Regions from separate parts of the Paenibacillus mucilaginosus 3016 genome, predicted to be linked through region 1. Evidence: riboswitches for the same ligand, from Rfam matches in the RefSeq annotation. Region 1 holds a riboswitch; the other holds the start of a gene.

Region 1 (4,422 bases):
AACGCCGTAAGGCAGAGCGCGGCATCGTAAGCGGGGACCACGTATCGCTTCAACACAACAAAACCCCGGACCTCCATCAAAGGAAGTCCGGGGTTTCTCTTGCCGGCGAAGGGCTCACAGCCAGTCTTTCTTGCGGAACAGCCAGAACATGGCGATGCCGAGGAACACCATGCCGAAGATAATCGAGAGCCCGCCCCAGTGCGTATCGGCTCCGGGAATGTATGTCACGTTCATCCCATAGATCCCGGTGATGAACGTCAAGGGCATGAAGATCGTGGTGATGGCCGTGAATACCCTCATGATTTCGTTCGCCCGGTTGGCCAGAGACGACTGGTAGGCTTCACGCAAGTTGCCCATGAGTTCGCGGAACGTATCGAACGTCTCGGAGATCTTGACCGCGTTCTCGTAGATATCGCCGAAGTACTTCTTCAGCGGCTCGGAGATCAGCTTCAATTCCTTGCGGCCCAGGGTCGCGATCACTTCACGCTGCGGATTCAGCACCTTCTTCAGCCACAGAATCTCGCTTCGCAGACCGATGATCTCGTTGAGGTGCGCTTTCTTCGTGTGCATGAGGATCTCTTCCTCAAGCTTCTCAATCTTTGCATCGATCCGGTCGCCGACAAGGGTATAATTATCGATGATAAGGTCGATGAGGTGGTACAGGAATTCGTCGGGCGCCTTGACCTCCTCCTCCCAGAGGACGGGCTTCAGGGCGCGGATTTCGTTAATTTTTTGCCGTGTGATCGTTATGATGTAATGCCTGCCGAGAAAGATGTTCAGGGCACGCAGAAAAATTTCTTCGTCATCAAAGCGGATGGAATTAAATACAATGAAATAGTGCGTGTCGTACAATTCGATCTTCGGACGCTGTTCTTCTTCCGTCAGCACATCCTCGACAGCCAGTTCGTGAAGGTGGAACAAGGGCTGAAGCATCTCGAGATCCTCCGGTTCGGCGTCGATCCAGTAGAATCCGTGATGCGGCGGGACCACCGTCTGGGTAATATCCTCCACCAATGTAAATATGCCGTCCTGCACCAAGCGTGCCTTCATAGGTCTCACCCTTTCGTGTTGCCGAAACCGGAACACGACCCTTACCGATGGCGTGCGGACTGCAAAAACCTGCTGTGGGCGTCAGCCGGAGATTCGGCCGCGGAGGGCAGGCGGATGGCAGAATCGAACGATGGCAGGGGGCCGGGTTCCATTCGGAATATGAAGCTTTAATTGAACGCAGAAGCGACTCCTCGGGTCTCCGTCCATTCGTTTGATCGCACCCCTTTGACTAAGAAGATTGTCGAACCCTTGTCTAGTATAACTCGGTGTTTTCAAGAACACAATGCAGATTTGAGGGCCTCTTGTAAGGTATGTTCGCGATGCTTCCATGGTGCAGCCGGCTCCTCCGGCAGGGAAAATAAACGGACTCGGGGCATGGACTCCCCCTTGACGGGCGCTTTCTTTTCGATTAAAGTATTGTTATCCAAAACAACTGAATAGATTCGGTTTCACACTCTTATCAAGAGCAGGTTGAGGGACTAGCCCGATGATACCCGGCAACCGACAATCCTTTGCAGACAACAGGCAGGTAAACAGACACGAAGCGAAGGCATTGCACGGTGCTAATTCTTGCGGAAGCGTAACGGCTTCTGATAGATGAGAGAGAGGACGATGTAATTACAAAGGCCTTTCTCGTCGCGCGCGGGGAAGGTCTTTTTTGATGCAATGCCCGGCCTTCTCCCTCGCAGAGTGCGGGAATAACGAATCGATCCCAAGAAGGAGTGAAACCCGGATGCCTATTAAAGTACCTGATCAACTGCCCGCCAAAGAAGTTCTGATTAACGAGAATATCTTCGTCATGGACGAGAGCGTGGCGTTTCACCAAGATATCCGCCCCCTGCGGATTGCGATCATGAACCTGATGCCCACCAAGGAAACGACGGAGACCCAGCTCCTCAGGCTGATCGGGAACACTCCGCTGCAGGTCGAATTCATTCTGCTGCACCCGAAGACGCATACTTCGAAGAACACCCCGGTCGAGCACCTGGAGCAGTTCTACAAAACCTTCGAAGACGTCAAGCACGAGTATCTCGACGGCATGATCATTACAGGCGCTCCTGTGGAACAGCTGAATTTCGAACATGTGAACTACTGGGACGAGCTGGCCGAGATCATGAACTGGTCCCGCACGCATGTGACCTCCACCCTGCATATCTGTTGGGCGGCGCAGGCCGGCCTGTTCCATCACTACGGCGTGCCGAAGCATCCGCTCGAGGAGAAGATGTTCGGAGTGTTCCCGCACACGATCTCGAAGCCGAACGTGAAGCTGCTCCGCGGGTTCGACGAAGCGTTCTATGTGCCGCAGTCGCGCCATACCGAAGTGCGCCGGGAGGATATCCTGAAGCATCCGGAGCTCGAGATTCTATCGGAATCCGAGGATTCGGGCGTCTACATCGTCGCGACGAAGGACGGCCGGCAGATCTTCGTCACCGGGCACTCGGAGTACGACGCTTGTTCGCTCAAGGCGGAATACGACCGGGATGTGAACAAAGGGCTCGATATCGCGATTCCGAAGAACTACTATCCGAATAACGATCCGACGCGGCAGCCGCTCAACACCTGGAGAGCCCATGCGAATCTGCTTTTCTCGAATTGGCTCAACTACTATGTCTATCAGGAAACGCCCTATGACCTGTACAAAGGAGAATATGTGATATGAGTACGAACGAGGAACAGAAGCCGCAGTTCAGCAAGCTCCAAATTGAAAGCCGCCTGGCACAGATCGGCTCTATCGAAGAGCCCGTTACCGGGGCCGTATCCTTCCCGATCTACAATTCGACGGCATTCCGCCATCCGAAGCTTGGCCAGAGCACAGGCTTTGACTACGCCCGCACGAAGAGCCCGACCCGTACGGTGCTCGAGAAGGCGATCGCGGAGCTGGAATCCGGCGACGCCGGCTTTGCTTGTTCCTCCGGCATGGCCGCCCTGCAGACGATCTTTGCCTTGTTCCGCCAGGGCGACCATCTGATCGTATCGCTGGATCTCTATGGGGGCACGTACCGCCTGCTCGAGAAGATCATGTCCCGCTTCGGTGTGACGGCGACCTACGTGGATACCAACGATCTGGATGCGCTGGAGGCGAGCGTGCAGCCGGGAACCAAAGCCGTGCTGATCGAAACGCCGACGAATCCGCTGATGATGGTCACCGATATCGAGCTCGTGTGTACATGGGCGAAGAAGAAGGGCATCCTCACCATCGTGGACAACACGCTGCTGACGCCGTTCTTCCAGCGCCCGATCGAGCTCGGAGCCGATATCATCATCCACAGCGCGACGAAGTACCTCGGCGGCCACAACGACGTGCTGGCCGGTCTCATCGTCACGAAGGGCAAGGAGCTCTCCGAGGAGATGGCCTTCCTGCACAACTCCATCGGAGCCGTTCTCGGGCCGCAGGATTCCTGGCTGCTCATGCGCGGGATGAAGACGCTCGCGCTTCGTATGGAGCGCCACCAGTATAACGCGACGAAGATCGCCACGTTCCTGCAGGAGCATCCGGATGTGGAGACAGTCTACTATCCGGCGCTTCCGTCCCACCCGGGGCACGAGATTCAGAACCGGCAGTCGTCGGGCAACACGGGGATTTTCTCATTCAAAATGAAGGACGCCCGCACGATCGAACCGATTCTGCGCCACATCAAGCTCATTGCCTTCGCCGAGAGCCTCGGCGGGGTGGAATCGCTGATGACCTATCCGGCCGTGCAGACACACGCGGATATTCCGGAGGAGATCCGCCGCAAGGTGGGGGTCGACGAGAAGCTGCTGCGCTACTCGGTAGGCATCGAGCATGCCGACGACCTGATCGCCGATCTGTCCCGGGCGATTGAGCTCGCGAAGCAGGAGATCGAGAGCGGTACGCCGGTTCTCGGCTGATCCGCAGGAAGCGTCTTTGCGCGTATATATAATAGGAAGAAAGAGGAGTGCCTGCCAAGCAGGGCTCCTCTTTTTTGTGTTGGCTTCGGTCCTGCATCCGGCTTCATATCCTTGGGGAACCCTCGCTTATCAGTCAACCGTCAGGGTCCGTCCATGTTCTGCCGAAGGGAGGAGGTCTATAATAAGACTTGCAGGCAGAGGTTATCCAATATGAAGATGAAGATAGAGATGGAGATTAGGGGAGGAACCAAGATGATGCGCAAACGCATGGTATTGACTGTGCTCGTTCTGCTGTTCGGAGCCGCGGTGCAGGCGGCAGCAGCCAAAGACAAGGGGGAGACGGGAGAGGCGGGACGTCCGCTGCCCGTGAAGAAGATTCAGGCGGAGCAGGCGTTTGAGGGCCGGACGGGAACCTTTGTCATCAAAGACCTGCACAGCGGGGATACGTATGTCTATAACCGGGAGCGGGCGGAGACGCCGTTTACCCCCGAGTCGACCTTC
Region 2 (4,422 bases), 2.7 Mb from region 1:
CGAGCTTCTGCATCGCTTCGGAGTCCTTGTTGTCCGGACGGGATACGAGGTTGTTCACGTAAGGAGAGTTGCTGTCCTCAATGAACAGGGCGTCCTTCGTCGGGTTGAGCTTCGCTTCGAGAGCGTAGTTCGTGTTGATCAGGGCCAGGTCGACTTCAGGCAGAACGCGAGGCAGCATGGCGGCTTCGAGTTCCTTGATCTTGAGGTTTTTCTTGTTCTCAACGATGTCCTTCACGGTACCGGAGATGCCTGCGCCGTCCTTGAGCTTGATCAGGCCGTTCTTCTCTAGCAGCGCCAGGGCGCGGCCGGAGTTCGAAGGGTCGTTCGGGATGGCTACGGTAGCGCCGTCCTGCAGCTCGTCGGCTTTCTTGATTTTCTGGGAGTACGCACCGAACGGCTCGATGTGGACGCCGGTAACTTTCACCAGGTTCATGCCCTTGGCTTTGTTCTGGTCGTCCAGGTACGGCGTGTGCTGGAAGAAGTTCGCGTCGAGCTGCTTCTCGAATACCTGTACGTTCGGCTGCACATAGTCCGTGAACTCCTTCACTTCGAGGTTCACGCCTTCAGCCTTGAGCTTGTCTTTGACGCTGTTCAGGATCTCGGCGTGAGGAACAGCGGTAGCGCCGACCTTCAGCGTCACTTCCTTGGCAGGTGCTGCGCCGTTCGATGGAGCCGGTGCCGCCTGTTCTGCCGGCTTGGTGCCGCATGCCGCGAGCGAGAAGGCCATAACCAGGGACAGTGCGAGTGTTAACGGTTTTTTCATAGTAGAATCCCTCCAGAATGTAGTGTGGTATAAAGTCCTTGGATCTATATCAAAAATCCTTACTTGCGCTGAAATCTCCGGACGAGCCGGTCGCCGAGCGACTGTAGGATTTGAACCAACACGAGCAAAATGACGACGGTGACTACCATGACCGGCGTGTTGAAGCGCTGGTAGCCGTAACGGATGGCGAGGTCTCCGAGACCGCCGCCGCCGACTACGCCGGACATGGCCGTGTAGGAGACGAGCGTGACGGCGGTGATCGTGATCGCCGCGATCAGGCCCGGACGGGCTTCAGGCAGCAGCACGCGGGTGACGATCTGCCCGGAGGTGGCGCCCATGGACTGGGCGGCTTCGATCACGCCGCGGTCGACCTCCCGCAGGGCCGTCTCCACCAGACGCGCAAAGAACGGCGCGGAGGCGATGACGAGCGGAGGAATCGATCCCGGTACGCCGATCGACGTGCCGACGATCACCCGGGTCAGCGGGATGACGAGAATCATCAGGATGATGAACGGCACGGACCGCAGCACGTTGACCACGAAGGACAGCAGGGCATAGAGCGCGTTCTGCTGCAGCAGCTGGCCCCGGGAGGTCAGGAAGAGCAGGATGCCGAGCGGGAGGCCGATCACTACGGTGAAGAGCGTCGACAGCCCCAGCATCGTCAAGGTATCATAGGTGGCAAGGGAGATATCCTCCCAGACGATGTCTTTCAAGAACTCAGCCATGCTGAATCACCTCCACATCAAGTCCGCGTCTGCGGAGAGCGGCGATCGCCGCTTCCGCCTCGGCTGTGTTCACACGCAGCTCGAGCAGGAGCTGGCCGTAAGGCGTATCTTTCAGGCGGGATACGGTGCCCTGCAGAATGACGAAGGGCACGTTGGTCTCACGCATCGTTTCGAAGAGCACCGGCTCGTACGTCTGCTCGCCGAGGAAGGTCACACGGATGCGGATCCGGCCGCTGGCTTCAGCGCCGGTCTCGGCGAGCGTCGTCTCGGGATCCTCCGCAAGCTGGGCTACGAAATCACGTGTGGTCGGATGCTGCGGCTTCAGGAACACATCGGTAACGGGACCCATCTCCACGATGTGGCCCCCATCGATGACCGCGACCCGGTCGCAGATCGTCCGGATCACGTGCATTTCGTGTGTGATCAGCACGATCGTGATCTGCAGCTTCCGGTTGATGTCGAGCAGCAGCGAGAGAATCGAGTTCGTCGTCTGCGGGTCAAGCGCGGATGTAGCTTCGTCGCAGAGCAGCACCTTCGGGTTCGTCGCCAGGGCGCGGGCGATGCCGACACGCTGCTTCTGGCCTCCGGAGAGCTGCGACGGATACTTGTGCTCGTGGCCGCTCAGGCCCACAAGTCCGACGAGCTCCTGCACGCGCTGCTTGATCTCGGCTTCAGGCCGTTTGGACAGACGCAGCGGGAAGGCGATATTGTCCGCCACGGTGCTCGACGACAGCAGATGAAAGTGCTGGAAGATCATGCCAATGGACCGGCGTTCTTCCTGCAGGCGGCGGCTGCTCAGCTTCGTCATCTCGACGCCGTCGATGATGACCGTGCCGCCGGTCGGTTTCTCAAGCAGGTTGATCGTGCGGATCAAGGTACTCTTGCCCGCACCGGAGTGTCCGATGATGCCGAAGATCTCGCCTTTGTTGACGGTCAGATCGATCTTCTGCAGCGCCGTTACCGTTCCGCGCCCGCTTGTATATTGTTTGGATACGCCTTGCAGTTGAATCATGGGGACTCCACCTCCGGAAATACGCACTAAAAAAACCCGTACATTCGTAAGCAACCGCGTGGGATTGCTGCGAGGTACAGGTTTATCATGTCACACTGTGCCCTCTCATCTATCAGAATCCAGCTGCCTTGTCCCATCCGCCGGCTCGCGCGATGCGTACCGCAGTCCTGGGTGGCCTGCTCCGGCAGGGGCACACGCCATAAGCGCGCCTCCATGCCGGGCTGCATTCTGAAGGAATTGGCACCAGTCTTCCTTGGACAGAGGACAAGCAGCATGCTTGCATCCTCCATCCAACCAGGAACGGTTGCCGGGCTTCATCGGGCCTTGTCCCTCCGCCTCTCTTGATAAGAAGTTAACCGCTATGAAATTAGCAGAAAATTAACCTTGGGTCATATTGCTAGGCTCTTAAAAACGATCTTTATCATATAGAAAAACAAGGATGAAGTCAACAGGTTCATGTGAACCACCGGCTTAGCAATGTTTCCCACCCTATGTTTACCCGGCCTGTGAATCTGGTAATCCGGTTTTTGCCAGAAAGAATGAAAGCGGTTGATGAGGCCAACGGAGGAGCATACGTAAGATAAGGGGATGGAACTGGACGAAATGCCCTCAAGGGGAATGGCGATAGGTAGACGGTCTCGGTAGGATTTGGCGGTCTCGGGGTAGTAATAGAGTAGAGAAGAAGACCTGCACACTGGAGTTGTAAAAAATGTGCCGGCAGCGTTCAAAGTGAAATCTACATTAGAGGAGTGGTTGCCAGATGAAACGTCCACGAATTGCCGTAGTCGGGAGCTTGAACATGGATCTGGTCGTATCCATGCCGCGGATGCCGCAGGTGGGGGAGACCGTCCATGGTACGGATATCCACTATATCCCGGGAGGCAAGGGAGCGAACCAGGCGGTCGGCTGCGCCCGTCTCGGCGCGGAGGTATCGATGATCGGAGCGGTGGGGAGCGATCATTTTGGCCGGGAGATGCTGGAGCGGCTGCAGGAGGAGGGCATCGACCTCGGCGGTGTCCATACGGCCGAGGGGCCTACGGGAACCGCAGCGATCTTCCACACCGCGGAGGATAACTGCATCGCCGTCGTCCCGGGGGCGAACGCCTATTGCACGCCGGAGCTCGTTGAACGGCACAGGGAGCGGATCGAGTCGGCCGACGTGCTGCTGGTCCAGCTGGAGGTGCCGCTGGATACCGTGCACCGGGCCCTGGAGATCGCCCGCCAGGCCGGCGTGCGCACCGTGCTCAACCCGGCTCCGGCCAAGGTGCTGCCGGCTCCGCTATTGTCGCTGGCCGACATCCTGACGCCGAATGAGACCGAATTCGCCCTGCTCAGCGGGGAGCAGGATACCTCGGAAGAGGTGCTGCGCCGGGTTATGATCGCCTGGCAGCAGGATTACGGCCATACGGTGATCCTGACGCGAGGACGGCTGGGCAGCTCCTGGCTGGATGAGGGAGAGCGCCTGCGCACCGAGCCGGCCCTGCCCGTCGAGACGGTGGATACGACCGGAGCAGGCGATGCCTTCAATGCAGCGCTGTGCTTCGGCCTGGCTTCCGGCTGGGACCTGCAGCAGGCCGCCGATTTTGCCTGCCGGGCCGCATCGGTATCCGTCACCCGCTTCGGCGCCCAGGCCGGCATGCCCCGCCTGGAGGAAGTGCCGGAGCGGTAGGCGCCCCGCCGAGTACACATTTGGGCGTCGGCTGGTAGGCCGGCTGGCGAACTGGACCGCCATGCGAAGGCTAAGCGGCAGGATGTCGGCCGCCGTCTCTCAGGCGGTTACTTTAAGATATTGGCAAGTATAAGTTTTAGGCGAAGCTGAAGTGTTCTGAAAAATATAAGAGTTCATATCTCCCAAGGGTTCGATTCTGTCATCTCATATTTCATATAAACGCGAATTGTCCTGCAGGTCGGCGAAGCTGTTT

What was found. A riboswitch is a leader RNA that binds a small molecule or an ion and turns the genes downstream of it on or off. The one in region 1 is predicted to bind S-adenosylmethionine.
Region 2: linked by a shared signal. The riboswitch ahead of PM3016_RS06845 (methionine ABC transporter ATP-binding protein) and the one ahead of metA (homoserine O-acetyltransferase MetA) in region 1 are both predicted to bind S-adenosylmethionine.

What each region holds. Positions count from the first base shown of each region.
Region 1 is NC_016935.1:7,543,386-7,547,807, reverse strand. It holds gene PM3016_RS31260 (HRDC domain-containing protein) at 1-30, shown strand, start outside; gene corA (magnesium/cobalt transporter CorA) at 115-1,050, opposite strand; SAM riboswitch class I at 1,505-1,654, shown strand; gene metA (homoserine O-acetyltransferase MetA) at 1,784-2,710, shown strand; gene PM3016_RS31245 (aminotransferase class I/II-fold pyridoxal phosphate-dependent enzyme) at 2,707-3,921, shown strand; gene blaOXA (class D beta-lactamase) at 4,177-4,422, shown strand, end outside.
Region 2 is NC_016935.1:1,531,051-1,535,472, forward strand. It holds gene PM3016_RS06835 (MetQ/NlpA family ABC transporter substrate-binding protein) at 1-763, opposite strand, end outside; gene PM3016_RS06840 (methionine ABC transporter permease) at 823-1,488, opposite strand; gene PM3016_RS06845 (methionine ABC transporter ATP-binding protein) at 1,481-2,500, opposite strand; SAM riboswitch class I at 2,711-2,851, opposite strand; gene rbsK (ribokinase) at 3,261-4,169, shown strand.